DNA from 3 places in the Pseudarthrobacter sp. NPDC058119 genome. Region 2 is predicted to be linked to each of the others. Evidence: predicted binding sites of a transcription regulator. Region 2 holds the regulator's gene; each other region holds the start of a gene.

Region 1 (7,461 bases), on a different contig from region 2:
CGTTCTCCTGCGGCTCTATGGGGTAGTCCCAGTCGTACCCGGATTCCAGCAGTTCCATCCAGCGGTCCAGCTGCAGGATTTCGGGGATGTTCCGGTCGTCCGGGCCCGCCTCGACGAGGGCCACGGTCACCTCCGGATCCTCGCTCAGCCGTGCGGCCACGGCGGCGCCGGCGGACCCGCCGCCGATGACGACGTAGTCGAACCCGCGCTCGCTCACGTCCTCGATGTTGTCGTAGTGCATCTAGTTCTCCTTGCTGTGGTCAGCGAACCAGCCGGTGACCTGCGGGCTGGTGTTCTGGTAGATGTGCTTGGCTTCCTGGTATTCGGCAAGGCCGGTGGGGCCCAGTTCGCGGCCGACGCCGGACTGGCCGAAGCCGCCCCACTCGGCCTGGGGGAGGTAGGGGTGGTAGTCGTTGATCCAGATGGTGCCGTGCCGGAGCCGGCCGGCCACGCGCTGGGCCTTGCCGGCGTCCTGGGTCCAGACGGCGCCGGCCAGCCCGTAGATGGTGTCGTTGGCGGTGGCCACGGCCTCGTCCTCGGTGCGGAAGGTTTCCACCGTCACCACCGGGCCGAACGCCTCGTCGGTGACCACGGACATGCCGCGCTGCACGTGGTCGAGGATGGTGGGCTGGTAGTAGAACCCGGCGTCGTACTTTTCGCCTCCCGGAGCCGCACCGCCGGTGCGCAGCCGTGCGCCCTCCTTGATGCCGCGCTGGACGTAGGCGTCCACCTTGTCCCGGTGTGCGGCGGAGATCAGGGGGCCGGTCTCGGCGTCGTCGTCGAAGGGGCCGCCGATCCGGATCTCCTTCGCCCGGCGGACCAGTTCATCCACGAAGCGTTCGGCAATGGATTCCTCCACCACCAGCCGGGCGCCCGCGGAGCAGACCTGGCCGGAGTGGACGAACGCGCCGTTCAGGGCATTGTCCACGGCGGCGTCGAAGTCCGCATCCGCGAACACCACGTTGGGGTTCTTGCCCCCGAGCTCCAGTGCCACCTTCTTGACGGTGCCGGCGGCGGCAGCGGCGATGCGCTTGCCGGTTTCCAGGCCGCCGGTGAAGGAAACGAGGTCGACGTCGGGATGTTCCGAGAGCGGTGCGCCCGCCTGGGCGCCGGCGCCGGTGACGAGGTTGGCCACGCCGTCCGGCAGGCCGAGGTCCTGCAGCAGCTGCATGGCCAGGATGCTGGTGGACGGGGTCAGCTCGGAGGGCTTGAGGACGAAGGTGCAGCCGGCGGCCAGCGCAGGGGCGATCTTCCACGCCGCCTGGAGCAGGGGATAGTTCCACGGCGTGATGAGGCCGCAGACGCCGACGGGTTCGTAGACGATCCTGCTGACAACGTCGGCGTTCCCGGCGTCGACAATCCTGCCCGCCTGCTGCCCGGCCAGCCTGCCAAAGTATTCGAAGCAGGCGGCGATGTCGTCCATGTCGATGCGGCTTTCCACCATCCGCTTGCCGGTGTCCAGGGACTCGGCGCGGGCGAATTTTTCCCGCCGTTCGCGCAGTCCGGCGGCGACCTTCAGGAGGAAGGCTCCACGCTCGGGTGCCGGGACGTTCGACCAGACGCCGGAGTCGAAGGCGGCGCGGGCTGCGGCGATGGCGCGTTCGGCGTCCTCGCGGCCGGCCTCGGAGACGGTGGCGACCAGCTCGCCGTCGGCCGGGTTGCGGATTTCACGGAGGGCGCCGGAGGCTGCCGGTTCCCATTTGCCGTTGACGAACAGGGTGGCGGCTGTCTCGGTTGCAGTGCTCGGGGCGGCTTCCTGGGCCGGTGTGGCGTAAGTCATAGGAAGGACAGTAGTGCACATTGAACGAGTGTTCAATACTTTTCTTGAACACTTGTTCAATGCTGCGCGGGGCGCTACAGTTGCGCTGCTGGGGGGTTGTTAGGGCTGGCCGGCTTTGTGGTCCTGGCGCGCTGGGCCGTCCAGCGGTGCGAACGCGATCTGCTCCGTCCGCTCGATGCTCCGCTCAATGGACGCCTTGTCAACACCCAGCAGCGCGGTCAGCCAGACGCCGTTCTGGATGACCACAATGTCCGATGCCCGGTCCCTGCACACCTCCCACGGCAGCTCCGGCCTGGCGCTGGAAATGAGTGCCGCGACGCCGTCGATATACCGGTCGAAGGCGGCGGCGTTGATCTGCGCGTAGTCCTCATCGGCCTGGGCCAGGGCCCACAGATGCAGGCGCAATGACAGGTAGCGCGTGGTGAGCAGGTCGGCTCCTGCCACCCGCCGGAGCGCCCGCCGCAACTGTTCATCCGGGGCAACCGACGGGTCCGGGGCGACGAGTAACAGGTCATGCTCGTCCACGCGGCGCAGGGCGGCGCGGATCAGGGTGGTTTTATCGTCGTAGTAGTAGTTGACCAGGCCCAGCGCCACGCCGGCCTCCCGCGCCACCGCGCGCATGCTGACGCCCGAAATCCCGTGGCGTGACAGCAGTTCCATGGCTGCGTCAAGGATGCGCGATTGCCTGTCAGTCTGTTCGCCGGAGTTCACGGCACTGGTCCCCATCTGGCCAGACTATTGCCTGCGCCGTGCACGTGCCTAACGCGGCTCCAGCGAGCCCTGCCATGCGGTAGTCCAGTCTGTGATGTGTGTTTGAAGCCGTCGCTTAAGGGCACGGTGGTTGTACACGCGGGATTTTTTAGTACAGCTTGGAGAACGATGGAAAGCGCCAGCCTCATTGCCCTCTTATTCGCCGGCGCCTTCCGCGCCGGCGAAAGCGCGCAGCCCCACGCGCCGCAACTCAGCGCGAAACCCGGGCGGAAGCGGTCCGCGTGGCTGGCTTTCCGGAGCAGGACCGCGACACTCCTGCACCGGCTGGCGTGGGCGCTGGAGCCGGACCCCCGCTGACGCAAGATTCGGCGGCCGCGCTGCGCAACGGTCCGGTCCCGGCTCAGGGCTGGGCGTGGTCGGCGCGCTCCAGCAGGCGGGACACCCCGTAGCCAATCACCAGGCCCCAGAAGGCTGCATGGATGTTGAAGAGGTTCATGCCGGAGATGGTCACCACGAACGTCACCAGCGAACCCAGGGTGAAGCTGGTGGCGAAGGCCGTGACGAACGCCTGCTGGAGGGCCCGCAGCATCGCGATGCCGCCCAGTGCCAGGACGAACTCCTTGGGCGCGGCCAGCATCAGCCGTGTCAGGGTGGGGGCAAATGCCGCGAACACCAGGGCCAGCAGGCCGTATGCCACGGCCGCCGTGTATTGGCGCTCCCTCTTCCCGGATGAGGTCAACAGGGCGTTGGTGGGGCCTGTGACGCATGCTGATACGGCGCCAAACCCGGCGTTCAGTACCGAGAATGCGCCGGAGGCCATGGCGAAGGCATTCACGGGCGGCCGGTGGCCGGCAGCGCGGAGGACGGCGATACCCTGGCCGTTTTGGACGAACAGCACGGTGACGGCCAGCGGAACTACAAGCTCCAGCTGCGCGGCCCACGTGAATTCGGGGGCGGTGAAAACCGGGGTGGCCAGGAGCGGGCCGCCGGGCGCCAGGTGGAACTGGCCGCTCACGGCCACGGCGATGCCGCCTGCCACCAGGGTGCCCAGGACCGGCGGCAGGAACCTGCCAAGCGTGGGAACCGCGGTGAGGACCAGGAACGCAGCCACCATCGGAGCAGCCACGGCCGGATTGTCCTGGGTGGAGGCAACAATGTCCGTGCCGAACTTCAGGAACACCGCGGCCACCATGGCCATCACGAGCGGCATGGGTACCAGCGCCATGGCTTTGCGCACCACGCCGGTGGCGCCGAGGGCGAGGATCAGCACGCCGGAGGTGAAGAAGGCCCCGACGACTTCGGGAAAGGAAAGGTGCTGCAGGGACGGTCCCAGGAGCACTGTGCCGGGGATGGACCAGGCGAAGCCCAGGGGCTGCCGGTAAATGAGCGACATCAGCAGCGTGGCCGCGCCGCCCGAAAACAGAATGCCAGAAACCCAGGACGAGAGCTGGCCCTGGGTCAGGCCGCCCGCCGTCCCAACGGCAAGGGTGACGGCTATAGGTCCTGACGCCGCGAAAATGAGCCCGATAGCGCCGTTCGAGGCATAGGACAGGCCCAGGTCGTGAAGAATCCGGCGGGGGCCTGCGGGCCGGACCCCCGGACGTTCCAGCAGGGGTTCCGGCGCAGGCTGGTCTGGCCAGACGGAGCTGGCGGTCGGATGGTGGCGGGGGTGGCTCATCGGGGCTCCTGGCTGGGGGCGGAAAAACCGGAAGCGCTCCGAAGCATCAGCTCCGGAGCGCCTCCGTGCGGGGGTATCTCCCAGTTTGCGTGCTACTTCTTCTGGCCCTGCTTTGCCAGGACGTAGTCATAAACTACTTCCTCGCCCTTTCCGTCGGTACGGGGGCGGGGGTCCAGCATCAGTTCGGGCTTCACTGCCGAGGCGATGTCGTCGGTGTTGTGCGGATCGCCGGGGAAGTAGAGCTGCTGGGTGACCGGCTCGTAGCCCGGTGCGGACACCTTGATGTGGATGTGCGCCGGACGCCAGGCGTGCCAGCCCGCCGCACTGATCAGCTGCCCGCAGGCCCCGTCCGTGGGGATCTGGTAGGGCGCCGGACGCATCGTGTTGATCTCGAACCGGCCATCGTCGGAAGCCTTGACGGTGGCGCGGAAGAGCCACTCGGGCAGGCCCGGAGCGTACTGGGAGTAGAAGCCGGCGGCGTCCGCGTGCCAGATCTCCACCTGGGCGCCCTGGATGGGGTTGCCGTCGGTGTCGGTGAACTGGCCGCTGAAGCGCAGCGGGGTGCCCTCCTCGCCGTCGCGCATTTCAACCGTGGCGGGCGTCTGGAGTTCCGGGGAGTTGGGAACGTAGTAGGGGCCCTCAATGGTGCCCACGGTGCCGGGACGGTCCTGGGAGTTGACGTCCTCAACGGTGTGCTCAAGCCAGACGTCGAGGAACAGCGGCCATTCACCGTCCGTCCCGACCTTGATCAGCCACGCTTTAAGCGCGTTGTATTCCTCATAGGTGACCTGGTGTTCCTCGACGATGTCGTTGGCGGCCTTGATCAGCGCGCCGGCCAGCAGGCTCACCCGTTCCTTGGATACCTCCACCTTGGCGAGCTTGCCCGACGCGGCGAACCGCTCGGTTGCCTTGGTGCCTGCTTCGACGGCGGTGCCTTCGTTTTCCGTGCGGCTGTCCGTTGGGGTTTGGGTCATGACGATGTCCACCTTCCTCATTGAATGGGGACAGGAAGGGCTCCTGCACCCGACGCGGGCTGCCGGGCCAGTCGTTATGCCCTGCGCCGCACCGCGTGATGTCGGTCTCAAGCGTAGGCCCGCAGATAAGGACGCTACAAATATCAACTAGGCGTCTTTTGAGTCATTATCGCTACATAAAGACACCCTTGGTGGAACCTAGGCATTTGCCTGATGTGAGGCCAATCACGAGCGGCAAGAATTGCTGGACAACGTCCGCCGCCGAAGCCTCTTCCCGAGTGGACCTCCGACCATCCGTCCAGCAATCTCCAATGAAGGAGCACGCCATGACCGAGAACCTGATCCATGCCCGCGAGGTCCTTGCCGACGCCGTGATCGACGACCGTGCGAACGGCGTCATCCGGGCCAAGCGCGAGATCTTCACCGACCAGGAGATCTTCGAACTCGAGATGAAGCACATCTTCGAAGGCAACTGGGTATACCTCGCCCACGAGTCGCAGATCCCCAACGTGGGTGACTACTTCACCACGTACATCGGCCGCACCCCGGTGATGATCACCCGGGACAAGGATGAAAACCTGAACTGCCTGGTCAACGCCTGTTCGCACCGCGGCGCCATGCTGTGCCGCCGCAAGACGGACAACCGCACCACCTTCACCTGCCCGTTCCACGGCTGGACCTTCAAGAACTCCGGTGAGCTGCTGAAGGTCAAGGACTCCCGGAACGCCGGCTACCCCGAGACCTTCAACAAGGAAGGCTCGCACGACCTCACCAAGGTGGCCCGCTTCGAGTCCTACCGCGGCTTCCTGTTCGGCTCGCTGAAGGCCGACGTGCTTCCGCTCGAGGAGCACCTGGGTGATGCCACCAAGGTCATCGACTCGATCGTGGACCAGTCACCCGAGGGCCTGGAAGTGCTGCGCGGATCCTCCACCTACACCTACGACGGCAACTGGAAGGTCCAGGCCGAGAACGGCGCCGACGGCTACCACGTCACCGCCGTGCACTGGAACTACGCGGCCACCACGGCCCGCCGCAGCGCCGGGGATTCGGCCAACAAGACCAAGGCCATGGACGCCGGCAAGTGGGGCAAGGTCAAGGGCGGCTTCTACTCCTACGACCACGGGCACCTGCTGCTGTGGCAGGAGTGGACCAACCCCCAGGACCGCCCGTTGTGGGACCGCCGCGACGAGCTCGTGGCCAAGTACGGCGAGGAGATGGCGAACTTCATGATCAACATCTCCCGCAACCTGTGCCTGTACCCGAACGTCTACATCATGGACCAGTTCTCCTCGCAGATCCGCCACTTCCGCCCGATCTCCGCGGACCAGACCGAGGTGACTATCTACTGCATCGCCCCCAAGGGGGAGTCCCAGGAAAACCGTTCCAAGCGCATCCGCCAGTACGAGGACTTCTTCAACGCCACGGGCATGGCCACGCCGGACGACCTGGAGGAGTTCCGTTCCTGCAACAAAACCTACTGGGCCACCAGCGCCCCGTGGAACGACATGACCCGCGGCTCCACCCACGAGATCAGCGGCCCGGATGAGCAGGCACAGGCCCTGGGCATGACCCGGGTGATCGCCTCCGGCATGCGCACCGAAGACGAAGGGCTCTACCCCATCCAGCACGGGTACTGGAAGGAAGTCATGGACCGGGCCCTGGCGGAGGAAGAGGAGCGTTCCGCCCTGGAATCCGTTCCCGTCACCGCCTGAGAGAGCCCGCCGGAACCACAGAGAGCGCAGAACCCATGACCAACCTGACCCACACCGCCCCGGTCCTGAAGACCGCGGAGGAGATCGCAACCCTCGAAACCGTCCGGGCGTTCCTCTACCGGGAAGCCCGCCTGCTGGATGACCGCCAGTTCGATGAATGGCTGGAGTGCTACCACCCGGACTCCGAATTCTGGATGCCGGCCTGGGACGTGGACGACCAGCTGACGCAGGACCCCCAGAACGAGATCTCCCTGATCTACTACGACAACCGGGGCGGCATCGAGGACCGGGTGTTCCGGATCAAGACCGACAGGTCATCGGCCACTTCCCTCCCGGAGCCCCGCACGGGCCACAACATCACGGACGTCGAGGTGCTGGCGAACGACGGCGGCACGGTGGACGTGCGCTTCAACTGGTTCACCCTCTACTTCCGCTACAACACGACGGACACCTACTTCGGCACCAGCTACTACACCCTGGACCTTTCCGGTCCGCAGCCGGTGATCCTGAAGAAGAAGGTGGTCCTGAAGAACGACTACATCCACCACGTGGTGGACGTCTACATGATCTGACCCGCCCGCAGCCGGCGCCCGGGACCTGCGGGCG
Region 2 (7,461 bases):
CCAACGCGAAGTTCCTGACCGTGGCTGAAGTGGCCGAGGTCATGCGCGTCTCCAAAATGACCGTCTACCGCCTGGTCCACTCCGGCGAAATGCCCGCGGTGCGCTTCGGCCGCTCCTATCGGGTCCCCGAAAACGCCGTCGAACAGTACCTTAAGGGCGCTGTTGTGGACGGCCACACCGAGACCGCCTGAGGCGGCCTGTCCTGAGCCGCTCCCGATAAGCGGTACCCTGTTAAGGAACGTTTTACGTCATTGTAAGAATCTGTCAGTTGTTCAGTTCGTAGCTTTGTCCACGGACATTCCCCATCAGGCAGGTACTGCATCTAGTTTGTAAGGAACTTTCGTGGGTTCAGTTATCAAGAAGCGTCGCAAGCGTATGGCCAAGAAGAAGCACCGCAAGCTGCTTCGCAAGACCCGTCACCAGCGCCGCAACAAGAAGTAGCAATACTTCGAACAGCGTGAAATGCCCGTCGCCTTCCAAGGCGGCGGGCATTTTTATGCCCGGGGGCCGCGGATGCGGGCGAAGCCCTTCCAGAGGCCGTAGACGGCGCCGCCGAAGGTCGCCGCCTTGAGCCCAACGGTGGCGGCGCGGCGGCCGGCGCGGAAATCATAGACCGGCCAGTTCCGGTCGCGGGCGTGCCGGCGGAGCTTGGCGTCCGGGTTGATGGCTACTGGGTGGCCCACCAGCGAGAGCAGCGGAACGTCGTTGTAGGAGTCGCTGTACGCCCAGCAGCGCTTGAGGTCCAGGTCCTCCTGGTCCGCGATGGCCTGCACCGCTACTGCCTTGGCCGAACCGTGGAGGATGTCTCCCACCAGGCGTCCGGTGTACATGCCGTCGTGCACTTCCCCCACCGTGCCCAAAGCCCCCGTCAGCCCCAGCCGGGTGGAGATCACCGTGGCCACTTCGATGGGCGTGGCCGTTACCAGCCAGACGCGGCGGCCCACCCGGAGGTGCTGTTCGGCCAGGGCCTTGGCGCCCGGCCAGATCCGCGAGGCGATCATCTCGTCGTAGACCTCTTCACCCAGTGCCTTGATGTCGTCCACGGTGATGCCGGCGGCGAGGGTCAGGGCCGAATCGCGGACCGCATGGACGTCGTCGATGTTTTCCCCGCGCGCCACGAACTTGAACTGCTTCCACGCGAACCCGGCGGCCTGGGTCAGCGTGAACGCCCCCCGCTGGTGCATCTTGCGGGCCACGTGGAAGAGGCTGGCACCGCGCATCAAGGTGTTGTCCACGTCGAAAAACGCCGCCTCACCGGGCTGCGGGGCAGCAACCGGCCGTGTAACGACGGCGACGTATTTCTCCTCGGGCATGGACTTGAGTCTAGTCAATCCACCCGGCCGGCGCCGTCGGCGTCACCTGCACGGCGCGAACGGCGATACCGTTAAGCCATGGCTACCCCCCGCGTCGTCCTGGTCACCAAAGCTGACTGCCACCTCTGCGAAGAGGCCCGCGACGCCGTCGGCCGGGTCACTGCCTCGCTGGGCCTTGAATGGAGCGAAGAGTTGGTGGACAACCAGCCTGAGCTGCGGGAGCGCTACGCAGAAGAGGTCCCCGTGGTCCTGGTGGACGGGGTGCAGCGCGATTTCTGGAAAATCGACGAAGCCCGGCTGGAACGCGTCCTGCAGCGCGCCATGGCCAAGTAGGGGGATGCGAGTGACGTCCTTGGATTCGACCCCCCAGCCTGTGCCGGACGTACCGGATACCGCGGGCGCACCGGCCAAACAAATTCCGCCCGCTGCCGTGGCCCGGTTGACGCTCTACCTCCGCGCCCTGAACACGCTGCTGGCCGAGGGCGTTGAGCGTGTCTCCTCCGAATCGCTGGCGGAAGCCTCCGGCGTCAGTTCCTCCACGCTGCGCAAGGACCTCTCCCACGTGGGCTCCTACGGAACCAGGGGAGTGGGCTACGAGGTGCAGTACCTGAGCCGCCACATCGCTGCGGCCCTGGGCCTGACGCATGACTGGAAAGTGGCCATCGTTGGAGCCGGAAACCTGGGCAAGGCACTGGCCCGCTACGGCGGCTTCGAATCCCGGGGCTTCGACGTGGTGGCCATTTTCGACGCCGACCAGATGGTGGTGGGCAACGAAGTGGGATGGCTGCGGGTCAGCGACGTGGCAGACCTCGAGACCGTCCTCCACCGCACCGGGGCAAACATGGTGGTGCTGGCACTTCCCGCGGCGGTGGCCCAGGGAATCTGCGACCGTGTGGTGGCGGCAGGCGTGCACAGCGTGCTCAGCTTTGCACCTGTCATGCTGCAGGTCCCTGAAGGAGTCAACCTCCGCAAAGTGGACATGGCCACGGAGCTCCAGATCCTGGCCTATCACGCCCAGCGGGCGCAGGCGCCGGGGCAGACGGCCTAGGGGCAGGATTAAAAGCGGTGGCCCGGGATGCTGGACATCCCGGGCCGCCGCTGCGTTCTGCCGTTGGCGTTACCGCCCGTAAGGGTTGCCGAAGCCGCCGGAATAAGGGTTGGCAAACGGCTGCTGCTTCCGGAAATACGGGGCAGCAGCCGGGAGGTAGAGCAGGACAATGGCGGCGATGCCCAGGACAGTCCCAAGCGTTCCGAAGGTGGGGACCCCGAACAGGCCCAACACGGACAGTGCTGCGAACACGGTCCCGAGGATGCGTGCCCAGTTCTTGCCCTTGCGGACAAAGAACGCCACCAGCAGGTAGAGCGCGACGCCGATGATGGCGAAGACCACCAGCGTGCCGGCGATGACGCTCTTGATGTCGTCATACGTCACGGCCGCACCGCTGGATTTCACCTGCTGCTCAAAAGCCTGCCGGAACTGTGGATCATCGAGCTGGGTGAGCCCGGTGAGCAGGGAGATGACGAAGATCACGGCAGCCGCAATCAGGAGCCAGAACGAGATGTTCACCAGCTGCGGGACGCCGTTGCTTCCCGCCGGCTGCGGCTGCTCCGAGGGGTACTGGCCGTACGGGGACTGGCCATAGGGCGACTGCCCGTACTGGGGTGCCTTCTGGCCATATTGGGAACCGTACTGCGGTGCACCCTGGCCGTACTGCGGTGCTGCCGGCGGCTGCGAGCCGTACTGGGGCTGGTTCTGCCCGTACTGCGGTGCATTCTGGCCATACTGGGGTGCGTTCTGGCCGTAGCGCGGCTGCTCGGGGCCGGGCTGCTGGCTGCCGGACTGGTCATTGCCGGAATACGGGTCTTGGGGCGCGGGAGGCGGGACGGGAGGAGTACTCATGGGCGTTCCTTCTGCAGGTCGGGATCCAGGTAGGCTGCCGGGATTCGGTCCTCAGCCTTCCCCCCAGCATGGCTTAGCTCCACCGTACCCCCGGCGGGCGGTGATATCGGTGATTCGGGCGGGATTCACGTCCGCATTTGAGCCCATGCCCGGGGGTGGTTAAACAACCGCACCCCGGCGCCGGGCCGGGAAGGCCTGGTGCCGGGGTGCGCCGGGTGGGAAAAAATTATGCTGCGGGGGCGATGAAGGCCAGTTCCAGGTTGATGGCAACCTTGTCGCTGACCAGCACGCCGCCGGCTTCGAGAACGGCGTTCCAGGTGAGGCCGAAGTCCTTGCGGCTGATGGTGGTCTCGGCGGTGAGGCCGGCGCGGGTGTTGCCGAACGGATCGACGGCCACGCCGTGGAGCTCGGTCTCGAGGGCCACGGGACGGGTGACGCCCTTGATGGTGAGGTCGCCCTGGAGCTCGTAGGCGTCGCCCTTGGGGACGATCGCGTTGGAAACGAAGGAGATCTCCGGGAAGTTCTCGACGTCGAAGAAGTCTTCGCCGCGGACGTGGCCGTCGCGGTTGACGTCGCCGGAGTCGAAGCTGGCGGTCTTGATGGTGGCGTTGACCTTAGAGTCGGCCACGTTGTCGGCGAGGTCCAGGGTGGCCTCCGCTTCCTTGAACTGGCCGCGGACCTTGCTGATGCCCGCGTGACGGACGGTGAAGCCGATTTCGCTGTGCGAGTTGTCCAGGGTCCAGGTGCCGGTGGTGACGTCTGCGGGAAGTGCCATGATGTTGCTCCTTGGTGTGTATGCCTGCTGTGGTCCTGCGGTTGAACCTTCATCGGTTGAAGCCTCAACTATCTTGCTGCATCCAGTATAAACATGCGTTTGCATGTTTTGTTCCCGGTTTCGGAACATTTCTTCAGAAACTTAAGTTCTACTCTTTGTAGAAAGCGCGTCCGGGAGATTTCGGATCGCACGCCATCTTTGAGAAACTGGTAAACATGCCCCAAGCCACTGTCCATCTGCTCCGCCACGGCGAGGTCCACAATCCCGACGGCGTTCTCTATGGACGGCTCCCCGAATTCCACCTCTCCGAGCTGGGGCAGGAGATGGCCCGAACCCTGGCCGACCACTTCCGTCAGCGCGCCGAACGCGGAGCCCGGATCACCTACCTGGCCGCCTCGCCGCTGGACCGTGCGCAGGAAACCGCACGGCCGACGTCGGAAGCGCTGCGCCTGCAGATCCATACCGACCAGCGCATCATCGAGGCGGAAAACTACTTCGAGGGCATGAAGGTCACCAAGGCCGAACTGCGCCGGCCAAAGCACTGGCCGCGGCTGGTCAACCCGCTGCGCCCGTCGTGGGGCGAGCCGTACAAGCAGCAGGCGGCAAGGGTGGCGGCTGCAGTCCAGGACGCGCGGCTGCAGGCCATCGAACTGGCCGCCGGAGATTTTGGTGCCGCAGGCCCCGAGGCGATCCTCGTGAGCCACCAGCTGCCCATCTGGGCGGCCCGCCTGAGCGCCGAAGGCCGCCCCCTGTGGCACGATCCGCGCAAGCGCGAGTGCACCCTGACATCCCTAACGTCCCTGGTTTTCGACGACGACGGCTCGCTTGTGCGGGTGGAGTACAGCGAGCCTGCGGCGTCCCTTCTTCCCGGTGCCGCCAGCACCCCTGGAGCCTAGCAGTGAGCAACAACAACCTTCCCTCGCGCCGCAGCCTGCTCTCGGCAGGCGGCCTGGCCCTGACCGCGCTGACCCTCGGCCTTTCCGGCTGCGCCCAGGAGGATGCACTGGCCAAGCAGGCCAAGGCAGGCGACAACAAGAACTATGTTGCCGGTGACGGCTCCGTAACGGAGTTCGCCGCCGCGGACCGCAAGGAAGCCGTGCAGATCCAGGGCGCGCTCTTCAGCGGCGACAAGGTGACCCCAGCCGATTTCCAGGGCAAGGTCAGCGTGCTGAACTTCTGGTTCGCCGCCTGCGCACCATGCCGCGTGGAGGCACCGCTCCTGGAGGAGCTGCACCAGGAGTTCAAGGACCAGGGCGTGCAGTTCTTCGGCGTTAACCTCCGGGACGAGAAGCCCACGGCCGAAGCATTCGAGAAGACCTTCAACCTGACCTACCCCAGCTTCGACGACAAGGACGGCGGCGTCCTGCTCTCCGTGTCTGGCCTGGTCCCGCCCGGCGCCGTCCCTACTACCCTGGTGCTGGACAAGCAGGGACGGGTGGCCTCCCGCGTCCTCGGCGAAATCGAGAAGGGCACCCTGAAAGCCCTCATCACCGCCGCCGTGGCGGAATAGGGACGGCCCGGGACCGTGAACAGCCCCTTCGCCGAAGCCATCCTCAGCGGCTCCCTCCTGCTCGCCATACCAGTGGCCCTGCTGGCAGGCCTGGTGTCCTTCCTTTCGCCCTGCGTCCTTCCCCTGGTTCCCGGCTACCTGGGCTACGTGACCGGCCTGAGCGGCGTGGACCTGCAAAAGCAGAAACGCGGGCGGATGCTGGCGGGCATTGGATTGTTCGTCCTGGGCTTCTCCGTGATCTTCGTCCTGCTGGGTGGTGCGTTCGGCCAGCTGGGCACCCTGATCACGGGCAGCCAGAATGCCTGGATCACCCAGCTCCTGGGGGTCCTGGTCATCATCATGGGCATCGTCTTCATGGGCGGCTTCAGCTGGCTGCAGCGTGACGCGAAGATCCACGCCAAGCCGCCCGCCGGACTCTGGGGAGCGCCGCTGCTGGGCCTGACCTTCGGCCTGGGCTGGGCCCCCTGCATCGGGCCAACCTACTCCGCCGTGCAGTTGCTCAGCCTCTCCGGCGGATCCTCTGCCGCCAAGGGTGCATTCCTGGCCTTTGTCTACAGCCTGGGACTTGGCATACCGTTCCTGCTGATCGCACTGGCCCTGCGCCGTGGGATGGGCGTCATGGCGTTCTTCCGCAAGCACCGCCTGGCCATCCAGCGGACCGGCGGCGGGATCCTGGTGGCGCTCGGGATCCTGATGGCTACCGGGGTGTGGGGTGCCTGGGTGACCGGGCTGCAGTACTGGTTCCAAACCGACGTGAAGTTGCCGATCTGATGAGCGAGCGTGTGAACGTAAAGAAGAAGCAATCCGCCCCCGTAGCAGCGGCGAAAGCCCAGGCCTCCCTTCCGGCCCTGGGACCCAAGGGCATGCTGCGGTGGGCCTGGACCCAGCTGACCAGCATGCGCACAGCGCTGTTCCTGCTGCTGCTCCTCGCCGTCGCCGCCGTCCCTGGATCACTGTTCCCGCAGCGGCCCGCCAACCCGGCCACGGTCACCCAGTACATCAAGGACCACCCGGAGTACGGCAAGCTGCTGGACACCCTGCAGCTTTACGACGTCTACTCCTCGGTGTGGTTCTCGGCGATCTACCTGCTGCTGTTCATCTCCCTGATCGGCTGCGTGGTGCCCCGCGCCATCGCCCACTACAAGGCCATGCGCTCCCAGCCGCCGCGGACACCGCAGCGGCTCTCCCGGCTGCCCGAATACGGCACCCTGGTGATCCCCTCCGGCGCCGCCATCCCGGCGTCGGACGCCATCAACGGTGCTGCGGCGGTGCTGCGCAAGCGCGGCTACCGGGTGGAGGTCAGGGATGCCGACGGCGCCCTTCCGTCCCTGGGTGCCGAACGCGGCTTCATGAAGGAAGTGGGCAACCTGGTCTTCCACACCGCACTCATCGGCGTGCTGGTGTCCGTGGCCGCCGGCGGCCTGTTCGGGTACAGCGGCCAGCGCATCCTGGTGGAGGGCGACACGTTCGTGAACACCCTGGTGGGCTACGACCAGTTCAACCCGGGCACCAACTTCCAGTCCAGCCAGCTCCAGCCCTATTCGCTGCAGCTGGACAAGTTCAACATCACGTTCGACCGTGAATCCAAGGGCAAGTTCGGCCAGCCCATCGACTTCGCCGCCACCGTGACCACCAAGGAAGACCCGGACGCTCCGCCCAAGCAGGAGACCCTGAAGGTCAACGACCCCGTGAGCCTGGGCGGCACCAGCATCTACCTCACCGGCAACGGCTACGCCCCGGTGGTGACCATCCGGGACGGAGCGGGCAACGTGGCCATGCAGGGACCCGTGGTGGCAAAGCTGCAGGGCGAGAACTACTACTCGTCCGTGGTGATCAAGGTCCCCGACGCCCAGCCGGACCAGTTGGGCTTCGTGGGCTTCTTCCTGCCCACCGCGTTCGTTACGGACAAGAATGTCTCCTTCAGTGCCGACCCCGAGCTGTTCAACCCGCAGCTGACCCTGAA
Region 3 (7,461 bases), on a different contig from region 2:
GCGGTAGAACACGTCGAATTCGCCGGAAACTGCCGGGTTCGCCGCAAAGTTCCGGCGATCTCGAGGGTTTCCGGCGATCCCGGCGCGGGGCGGAAGGTTCTACCGGGCGCCGCCCTGCCACAGGGCATCGAACGGGGCTCCGGAGGCAACCCGGTTGCGGATGCCGGCGGTGACGAAGTCCTTGGCGGTCCGGGCGGCGTCCAGCGGCGTGGCGCCCTTGGCCAGTTCTGCCGTTACAGCGGCGGCGAGCGAGCAGCCCGCACCGGACACTGCCACTTCGCCCACCTTGGGGGCGCTGAGGACTTCGAGCGTCTCGCCGTCGTAGAAAACGTCGACGGCGTCCGGGCCTTCCAGGCGGACCCCGCCCTTGGCCAGGACTGCTGCGCCGCTGAGCTCGTGGATGCGGACCGCGGCGGCTTTCAGCGACTCCACGTCCGTGATGTCCAGGCCGGACAACGACTCCGCCTCGAAGTGGTTTGGCGTGACGAAGGTGGCCAGCGGAAGGATCTGGGCCTTGAGGGCCTGGTCCGTGTCCAGCGCGTGGCCCGGCTCCTGGCCCTTGCAGATCAGCACCGGATCCAGCACCACGTTGGCGAAGCTGTTCTCCTGCAGGGCACCGGCCACGGTGTTGATGGTTGCCGGGCTGCCCAGCATGCCGATCTTCACCGTATCCAAAGCCGACGGTGCGCCCGACGCCGGACCATACGCCGCCGTCGTCGCCTCCAACTGGTCCGCGATCACCTGCTGGTCCACCGGCACGAAGCGGTGGTTCCAACTGTCCTTCGGGTCGAAGGACACGATGCAGGTGAGGTTGGCGATGCCGAAGACGCCGAGTTCCTGGAAGGTCTTCAGGTCGGCCTGCGCGCCGGCGCCACCGGTGGCTTCGGAGCCGGCGATGGTGAGGGCGACGGCGGGACTTGCGGCGGGCAGCGTTGCGTCAGGGGTAGCGGAAGTCATGCACCCATCCTGCCACCCGGCGTCGGACGCTTTCCATGTGTCACCGGACAGGGCTCCGGGACGCCGTATGGTCAGGGATCCAGCGGTGCCGGGGCGGGTGCCCCGGGTTGTTGCCCGGCTGCGTCATGGATGGTGACGAGGCCGGACACGGCAGCGCGCCCCAGGGCTGCGCAGAACCCGGTCCACAGGACTGTGCCCCACATGGCGGGCCAGTGGCTCCCGGTGATGAACATGAGCGTGAGCATCCCGGTAACCAGCCCTGCCGCGCCGACGGCCAGGATGTGCAGCAGTTGATTGCGGACCGGCCGCATGCAAACTCCGGCGGCCAGCGCCAGGGGCATGCCCAGAAGCAGCGCGGAGAGCGTTCCGTAGAGATAGCCGGGGAAACCCAGGGGGAACCCGAAGACCAGGACTGTGAGGAACGCGCCGGCAAGGAACGCGCCGGGCCCGAAGGTGACGCGGAGCGGGCGGCTCATCCCTGGCCCTTGGCGATCTGCAGCAGTGCCCGCCCCAACTCCGGCTGGCTGTAGACAAAGCCCGCGTCCAGGAGCTTCTGCGGCTGGACCCACCTGCTTTTGAGTACCAACTCGGTTTCGGTGCGGATCAGCACGGCCCCGGCCCGCAGCAGCCATGCAGGGGTGGGGAGCCCAAAGCGGGCGCCGTAGGCCCGCCGCACCAGGCTCATCATCTCCTGGTTGCTGACCACATCGGGCGAGGCCACGTTTACGGGTCCGGTGATATCGGTCCGCGAATGCAGGAAGCGGATGCTGCGGTACAGGTCCTCCACGTGGATCCAGCTGAAGCGCTGCCTGCCATCGCCCATGTGGCCGCCCAGGCCCAGCCGCGCCAGGTTTGCGAAGGGCGCCAGCGCGCCGCCGCCGCGGCCCAGCACGATGGCGATCCGCAGCGGGATCTTCCGGGTGGCCGGCGTGGTGGCTGCCTCGACGGCGGCTTCCCAGGCTTTGGCCACGTCCACGGAGAACCCGGAGCCAAGCTCGCCCCCGGCTTCGGACTGGGGGCGGTCGCGGGCGTCGCGGTAGATGGTGCCGGTGCTGGCATTCAGCCAGGTCGACGGCGGCTGCGGGCACTGTGCGATGGCCCGGCCGAGGGCCCGTGTGGTGCCCACGCGTGAGTCCATGATGATGGCCTTGTTCCGCCTGTTGTAGCGGCAGGAGACGGACCGTCCGGCGAGGTTCACCACCAGTGCGGCGCCGTTGAGCACCCGGACCATGCCGGCGTCGTCGTCCCACGCCGCCGCGGAACTGCCGGCTCCCTTGCGTCCTATGGTGCGCACCGTCCACCCGTCCTCCTGGAAACGCCGGCGAAGATACGTGCCGATGAAGCCGGAAGCCCCTGCCACCACAACGCTCTTTCTACTGCCCATCTTTTCCCCCAATGTTTCTTCCCTAATCGCGGACGCTGCGGCTCAGGTCCAGGACATCGTCCAGAACCTTGTTGACTCCCGGAATGCGGGCCAGTGACAGTCCGCGGGCAAGGAGTGGGGCCGCGCCGTCCACCAGCTTCCTGGTCCGCCGCTGGCCCTCCGAGGTGTCATAGACCCAGAAGAGGGTGACCCCCATATAGCAAAGCCACAGCAGCTCCGGCAGGTCGGCCCGCAGCTTCCTCGGCACGGCAGGTTTGGCTCCCTCCACGGTGCGCCTGAAGATGTCCAGGGATGCCTCCCTCGCCGTCGTGGACCCTGCTGAAAAGGGGTTCACCGGTGACGTGGGCCGGATGGCGGTAGCCACGAAGTCCGCGCCGAACCGGTGGTACGGGGCCATGACGTCAAGGCCGGCATGCAGCGTGGCCTTCAGCCGGTCAGCCAGGGCGGCGGCCCCGTCCAGCGCCTCCGAGGCCCGCGACGCGTGCTCTGCCTGTACCTGGATGTACAGCTCGTGGACCAGGTCATCCTTGGATGCGAAGTAGTAGTAGGCGTTGCCCACGGAGACGCCTGCCTCGGCGGCGATGGCGCGCATGGTGGTTTTCTCGAATCCGATGTCGCGGAACATGCGCAGCGCAGTGTCCGCCACCAACTGCCTGGTCTGTTCGCTCTTCGCCGCCACGGCAGCACCTCCATTCTTTGAACGTGTTCAAAAGCAGTGTGCCACACCAGTTGAACATGTTCAAAAAATGTTCTGTGCAGGTCAGCCCTGCTGCTCGAGGAGCTTTTGCGCAGCGCGGTGCGAGAATGGCACGCGTGCTAATACAACCGGCCGCCCATGACGGCAGGCCGGCCAACCACTCCCGAACGGATCCCCTCAATGACCCCTGCCCCCGGCCGCAGCGCCGTGCCCGAAGACCTCCAGCCAACTGCCGCACGTTCCGCCGCCAGATTCGCGGACATCGGTTCGCCCTACTTCGGGATCATGCTGGCGGCCATGGCAGTGGTGCTGATCCTGTCCAACATCGGCGCGTCCAAGGGAGTGGCATTCGGCCCCATCGTCACCGACGGCGGCTTTTTCCTCTTCCCGCTCGCGTACATCCTCGGGGACGTGATCAGTGAGGTGTACGGCTTCAAGGTGGCCCGGAAGGCCATTTTCACCACCTTCGCATTGTCCGTTTTCGCTTCCCTTTGCTACTGGGTGGTCATTGCGCTGCCCGGGTTCGACGACGAGTACGGCGCAGCCAAGCAGTCAGCCCTGGAAGGCGCCCTTGGCCCCGTGCCGCAGATCGTCCTGGCTTCGCTGCTGGCATTCCTGGCCGGGCAGACCATCAACTCCTGGATCCTGGTCCGGATGAAGGCCCGCACCGGGGAGAAGTCCCTGTGGGCGCGGCTTATGGGATCCTCGGGGGCCGGGGAGTTCGTGGACACGCTGATCTTCTGCAGCATCGCCGCGCCCGTCATCGGCATCGCCGACTTCGGCAGCTTCGTGAACTACGTGCTGGTGGGTTTCGTCTACAAGACCCTGGTGGAGTTCCTCTTCGTCCCCGTGACCTCGCTGGCCATCAACTGGGTCAAGCGGCGCGAGCCCAGCTACGGCGCCCCGGCCCGCCCCGCGGAAGCGGTGACCAACGCCGCGTAGCTGCCACGCGGCGTCGGGCGTTCCGGCTGCTGATCGCGTGGGACCGCCGGAAAGCTGCCGGATCGACGGAAATTACCGGCGGTCCGGCACCAATACGGCGATTGGGCGCTCTGGCCGGGTGGCTAGGGCCGGAGCGCAGCAAGGACACGGGCCTTGAACTCTTGTTCGCGGAAGAGATCGGCCCATTTCACGCGCACAAAGGTCCAGCCGTCCTCGGTGAGGGCGTTCTCCCGCTGCCGTTCCTCAAACAACACCTCGGCCGTTGGCTTGTAGTCGAAGTACTTCGTTTTCCCGTCGAATTCGAGGGCAACCTTCTTTTCCTTCCAAGCGAAATCCAGCCGATACCGGCCTGCACGCGTCGCCACCGCGACCTGTGGCTCCGGCAGGGGAAGTTTCAGCCGCAGCAGGAGTTCGCGCGTGAGTGTCTCGCCGGCTGACTCCGAACGTGGGTCTGCGTGGGTGAGTGCGAGCCGGAGGGTACGGATCCCGCGGCGTCCCTGCAGGCCGTCAGCCATGCTTTCCATGAGCGCCTTGTCCGCACCGAGCCGGAGGGCGTGGTCCATCAGCACCAGGGCCTGCCGGTAGCCCAGCGTCATGGCGCAATCCACTACCGTCCGCTCCAGCGAGGTCACCCGGAGGTTGCCGAGGGTCACCACTTCCGTCTCGGTCCACGGCCGGGTGTGGCCGCGTACGTCCTTGCCGAGCCGCTCGCTGGAGGGGTTTCCCGGCACTAAAAGGTGGATCAGGTCATCAACACCCCAAACATACAAATGGTGCAGCCGGGCCGCGGAGGTGTGGCTGTACACATAGCCGCCGGCTGAAGTGGTCAGCGTCCCGTGGGCATGGGCGTGAATCAACTGCCTGCTGCGGACAGGCCCCGACTGCTTCTCCCACAGCTCGGCGCGGATGTAGCAGCCGTGGCGAAGGCGGACAAGCTTCCGGTGGAGGGCCAGGGCCTTGATGGCCCGGGAATTGAGGCCGTGCCTGTGCAACTGTTCCGTCCGCCACAGGTTGCCGGTGCTCGGAAGGGAGGGGAGGCGGACTGGCGGCTGGGGTGTCATCCCGACAGGATCCCGCCGCTGCGGCACCAGCGGAAGGCGCCGCCGTCGTCATGTGGAAAACGTCCCGCGTCCCGAGCTCGCCGGAAAGGTGCCGGATCGACGGAAAGTTCCGGCGTTCCAACAGCTTTCCGGCGGGTTCGACGGCGGCTGGCGGGCTTAGGCCTTCAGCGTCCCGTCCAGCAGTGCGCGTAGTTCCTGGAAATGCCGCTCGGTGGCTTCCGGGTGGAACGCCGAGGTGTCCGCCATGGAGTAGCCGTGCGGCGCGCCCCCGTAGATCTCGTTGGATGCCTCCAGTCCCGCAGCCTGCAGCGCTTCGCCCAGGCGGGCCACGGCGTCGGGGGCCATGCTCCGGTCGTGGTCCGCGTGGCCGAACACGAACCGTGCCCGCGCATTGCCAAGCCCCAGGTGCGGGCTGTCCGGATCCTCGGTTGCCAGCCCGCCGCCGTGGAAGCCGCCGCACGCTGCCACCTGGTCCGGGTGGGCGGTGGCGGTACGGACCGCGAGCCGGGCGCCCATGCAGTAGCCGGTGGTGCCGATGGGACCGTCCGCGACGCCGTCGAGCTCGCGAAGGTCGCGGACCCACGCGTCAATGTCCGGGCCGGCCTTGTCGCTGGTGAGGCGGCCAACGCGTGGGAACGCAGCCTTGCCGGCAGCTTCCCGGCCCTCCTGGGTGGACATATCTCGCGACGGTGCCAGCTCGGCCACGGTTCCTTCACGGTAGAAAACGTTGGGCGCCAGCACCACATAGCCCCAGTCGGCAATGCGCTGGGCCATCTCCTGGATGCGCGGGCGCAGGCCGAACGCGTCCATGTAGAAGATGACCCCCGGGAACGGGCCTTCACCGGTGGTGGGTCGGGCAACGATGGCTTCGGCGGTGCCGTCTGCGGCAGGAATCTCGATGAACATGGGGGACACCCTACCCGAGGCGCCCGGGAGGGACGCTCAGGAGTAGTACCGGCCCAGGGTCTCTGCCTTGAAGTCGAAGAAGGTGCCGGACTCGATGGCCAGCCGGGCGTCGTCCACCATCTTCACCACGAACCGCTCGTTGTGGATGGAGATCAGGGTGGCGGAGACCATTTCCTTGGCCTTGAACAGATGGTGGATGTACGCCCGGGAATAGTTGGTGCAGGCGTAGCAGTCACAGCCCTCCTGCAGCGGCCCGAAGTCCCGCTTGTACTTGGCGCCGGAGAGGTTGAACCGGCCTTCCGGGGTGTAGAAGGCGGAGTTCCGGGCCACCCGGGTGGGGGAGACGCAGTCGAAGGTGTCGGCACCGTTTTCGATGGCCGTGAAGATGTCATCCGGTTCGGAGATGCCCAGCAGGTGCCGCGGCTTGTCCTCCGGGAGCTCCTCGTTGCACCAGCGGACGATCGTGCCCAGGTTTTCCTTCTCCAGGGCCCCACCGATGCCGAAGCCGTCGAACGGCATGGCGCCAAGGTCCCGGCAGGCCTTGCGGCGCAGGTCCTCGTACTGGGCGCCCTGGATGACGCCGAACAGCGCCTGGTACGGCTTCCCGGCGCGGTCCTCCGTCAGCCGGAAGTGCTCCGTGATGCACCGCTCCGCCCACAGCCGGGTGCGCTCCAGTGACTCCTCCTGGTACCGCCGCGAGTTCTGCAGGGTGGTGAGCTCGTCGAACGCGAACATGATGTCGGCGCCGATCTGGTGCTGGACCTGCATGGAGATCTCGGGGGAGAACCGGTGGCGGTCGCCGTTCAGGTGGGACTTGAACCAGACGCCGTCGTCGTCGATGTGCGCCAGGCGTTCTTTGCCGGGGGCCACGGCATCATCGGGCCCGGAGGTATCCACGGACTTCATGTCGATGACTTTCTTGAACCCCGAACCGAGGCTCATCACCTGGAATCCGCCGGAATCAGTGAAGGTGGGGCCGGGCCAGTTCATGAAGGCACCCAGCCCGCCGGCCTCGTCCAGGATGTCCGGGCCCGGCTGCAGGTACAGGTGGTAGGCGTTGGCCAGCAGCGCCTGCGCGCCCAGGTCCGCCATGGATTCCGGCAGTACGGCCTTCACCGTGGCCTTGGTCCCGACGGCGATGAACGCCGGCGTCTGGATCTCACCGTGCGGGGTGGTGATGGTCCCGGTGCGGCCCAGGAATTCTCCGCCGTTTTCAGCTACCTGAGCAGCCGATGGCGGGCAGGACTCCGCCAAGCGGGTGCCGACCGTGAAGGAGAACTGTGACCGGGTTTCCGGCAGGACGAAGGCGGGGTTGGCTGGCACCGTACCAGTGTGCCAGCAATCCGCCCGCGGCCCGTAAACGCCGGCCCCGCAGGCTTGGCGCCGGGATGCTCAGCTGGCCGGTTCCGAGGCTGGGTAGTTGGAGGTCCGCCAGGAATCCCATGATTGTCGGATGGCGTCGAAGGCGCCGGCGCCGAGGTCGTAGGTGGAGGCGATGACAAACGAGCCATCAC

Evidence for each region. Region 2 encodes Rex, which represses fermentation and respiration genes when NADH is low (regulators of the CRP and FNR family bind a similar motif). Its sites were predicted from a motif close to CTTGTGAANNNNTTCACAAG; they were not measured.
Region 1: the regulator Rex is predicted to act here: its motif matches at 5,356-5,375, upstream of benA (benzoate 1,2-dioxygenase large subunit).
Region 3: the regulator Rex is predicted to act here: its motif matches at 3,035-3,054, upstream of ACFVTD_RS12655 (queuosine precursor transporter).

Annotation. Positions count from the first base shown of each region.
Region 1 covers NZ_JBHVTN010000003.1:393,301-400,761, reverse strand. The annotation lists gene ACFVTD_RS09740 (GMC family oxidoreductase) at 1-241, opposite strand, end outside; gene ACFVTD_RS09735 (aldehyde dehydrogenase family protein) at 242-1,780, opposite strand; gene ACFVTD_RS09730 (TetR/AcrR family transcriptional regulator) at 1,880-2,506, opposite strand; gene ACFVTD_RS09725 (hypothetical protein) at 2,660-2,848, shown strand; gene ACFVTD_RS09720 (benzoate/H(+) symporter BenE family transporter) at 2,892-4,169, opposite strand; gene catA (catechol 1,2-dioxygenase) at 4,262-5,143, opposite strand; gene benA (benzoate 1,2-dioxygenase large subunit) at 5,470-6,855, shown strand; gene benB (benzoate 1,2-dioxygenase small subunit) at 6,891-7,427, shown strand.
Region 2 covers NZ_JBHVTN010000001.1:934,149-941,609, reverse strand. The annotation lists gene ACFVTD_RS04505 (helix-turn-helix domain-containing protein) at 1-191, shown strand, start outside; gene ACFVTD_RS04500 (30S ribosomal protein bS22) at 343-441, shown strand; gene ACFVTD_RS04495 (HAD family hydrolase) at 495-1,313, opposite strand; gene ACFVTD_RS04490 (glutaredoxin family protein) at 1,392-1,646, shown strand; gene ACFVTD_RS04485 (redox-sensing transcriptional repressor Rex) at 1,657-2,361, shown strand; gene ACFVTD_RS04480 (hypothetical protein) at 2,431-3,213, opposite strand; gene ACFVTD_RS04475 (YceI family protein) at 3,440-3,988, opposite strand; gene ACFVTD_RS04470 (histidine phosphatase family protein) at 4,204-4,884, shown strand; gene ACFVTD_RS04465 (TlpA family protein disulfide reductase) at 4,887-5,498, shown strand; gene ACFVTD_RS04460 (cytochrome c biogenesis CcdA family protein) at 5,514-6,269, shown strand; gene ACFVTD_RS04455 (cytochrome c biogenesis protein ResB) at 6,269-7,461, shown strand, end outside.
Region 3 covers NZ_JBHVTN010000005.1:182,663-190,123, forward strand. The annotation lists gene ACFVTD_RS12630 (pyruvate dehydrogenase) at 1-7, shown strand, start outside; gene ACFVTD_RS12635 (hydroxymethylpyrimidine/phosphomethylpyrimidine kinase) at 100-957, opposite strand; gene ACFVTD_RS12640 (hypothetical protein) at 1,029-1,433, opposite strand; gene ACFVTD_RS12645 (TIGR01777 family oxidoreductase) at 1,430-2,341, opposite strand; gene ACFVTD_RS12650 (TetR/AcrR family transcriptional regulator) at 2,364-3,020, opposite strand; gene ACFVTD_RS12655 (queuosine precursor transporter) at 3,219-3,980, shown strand; gene ACFVTD_RS12660 (hypothetical protein) at 4,103-5,041, opposite strand; gene ACFVTD_RS12665 (dienelactone hydrolase family protein) at 5,198-5,947, opposite strand; gene tgt (tRNA guanosine(34) transglycosylase Tgt) at 5,984-7,270, opposite strand; gene ACFVTD_RS12675 (SRPBCC domain-containing protein) at 7,340-7,461, opposite strand, start outside.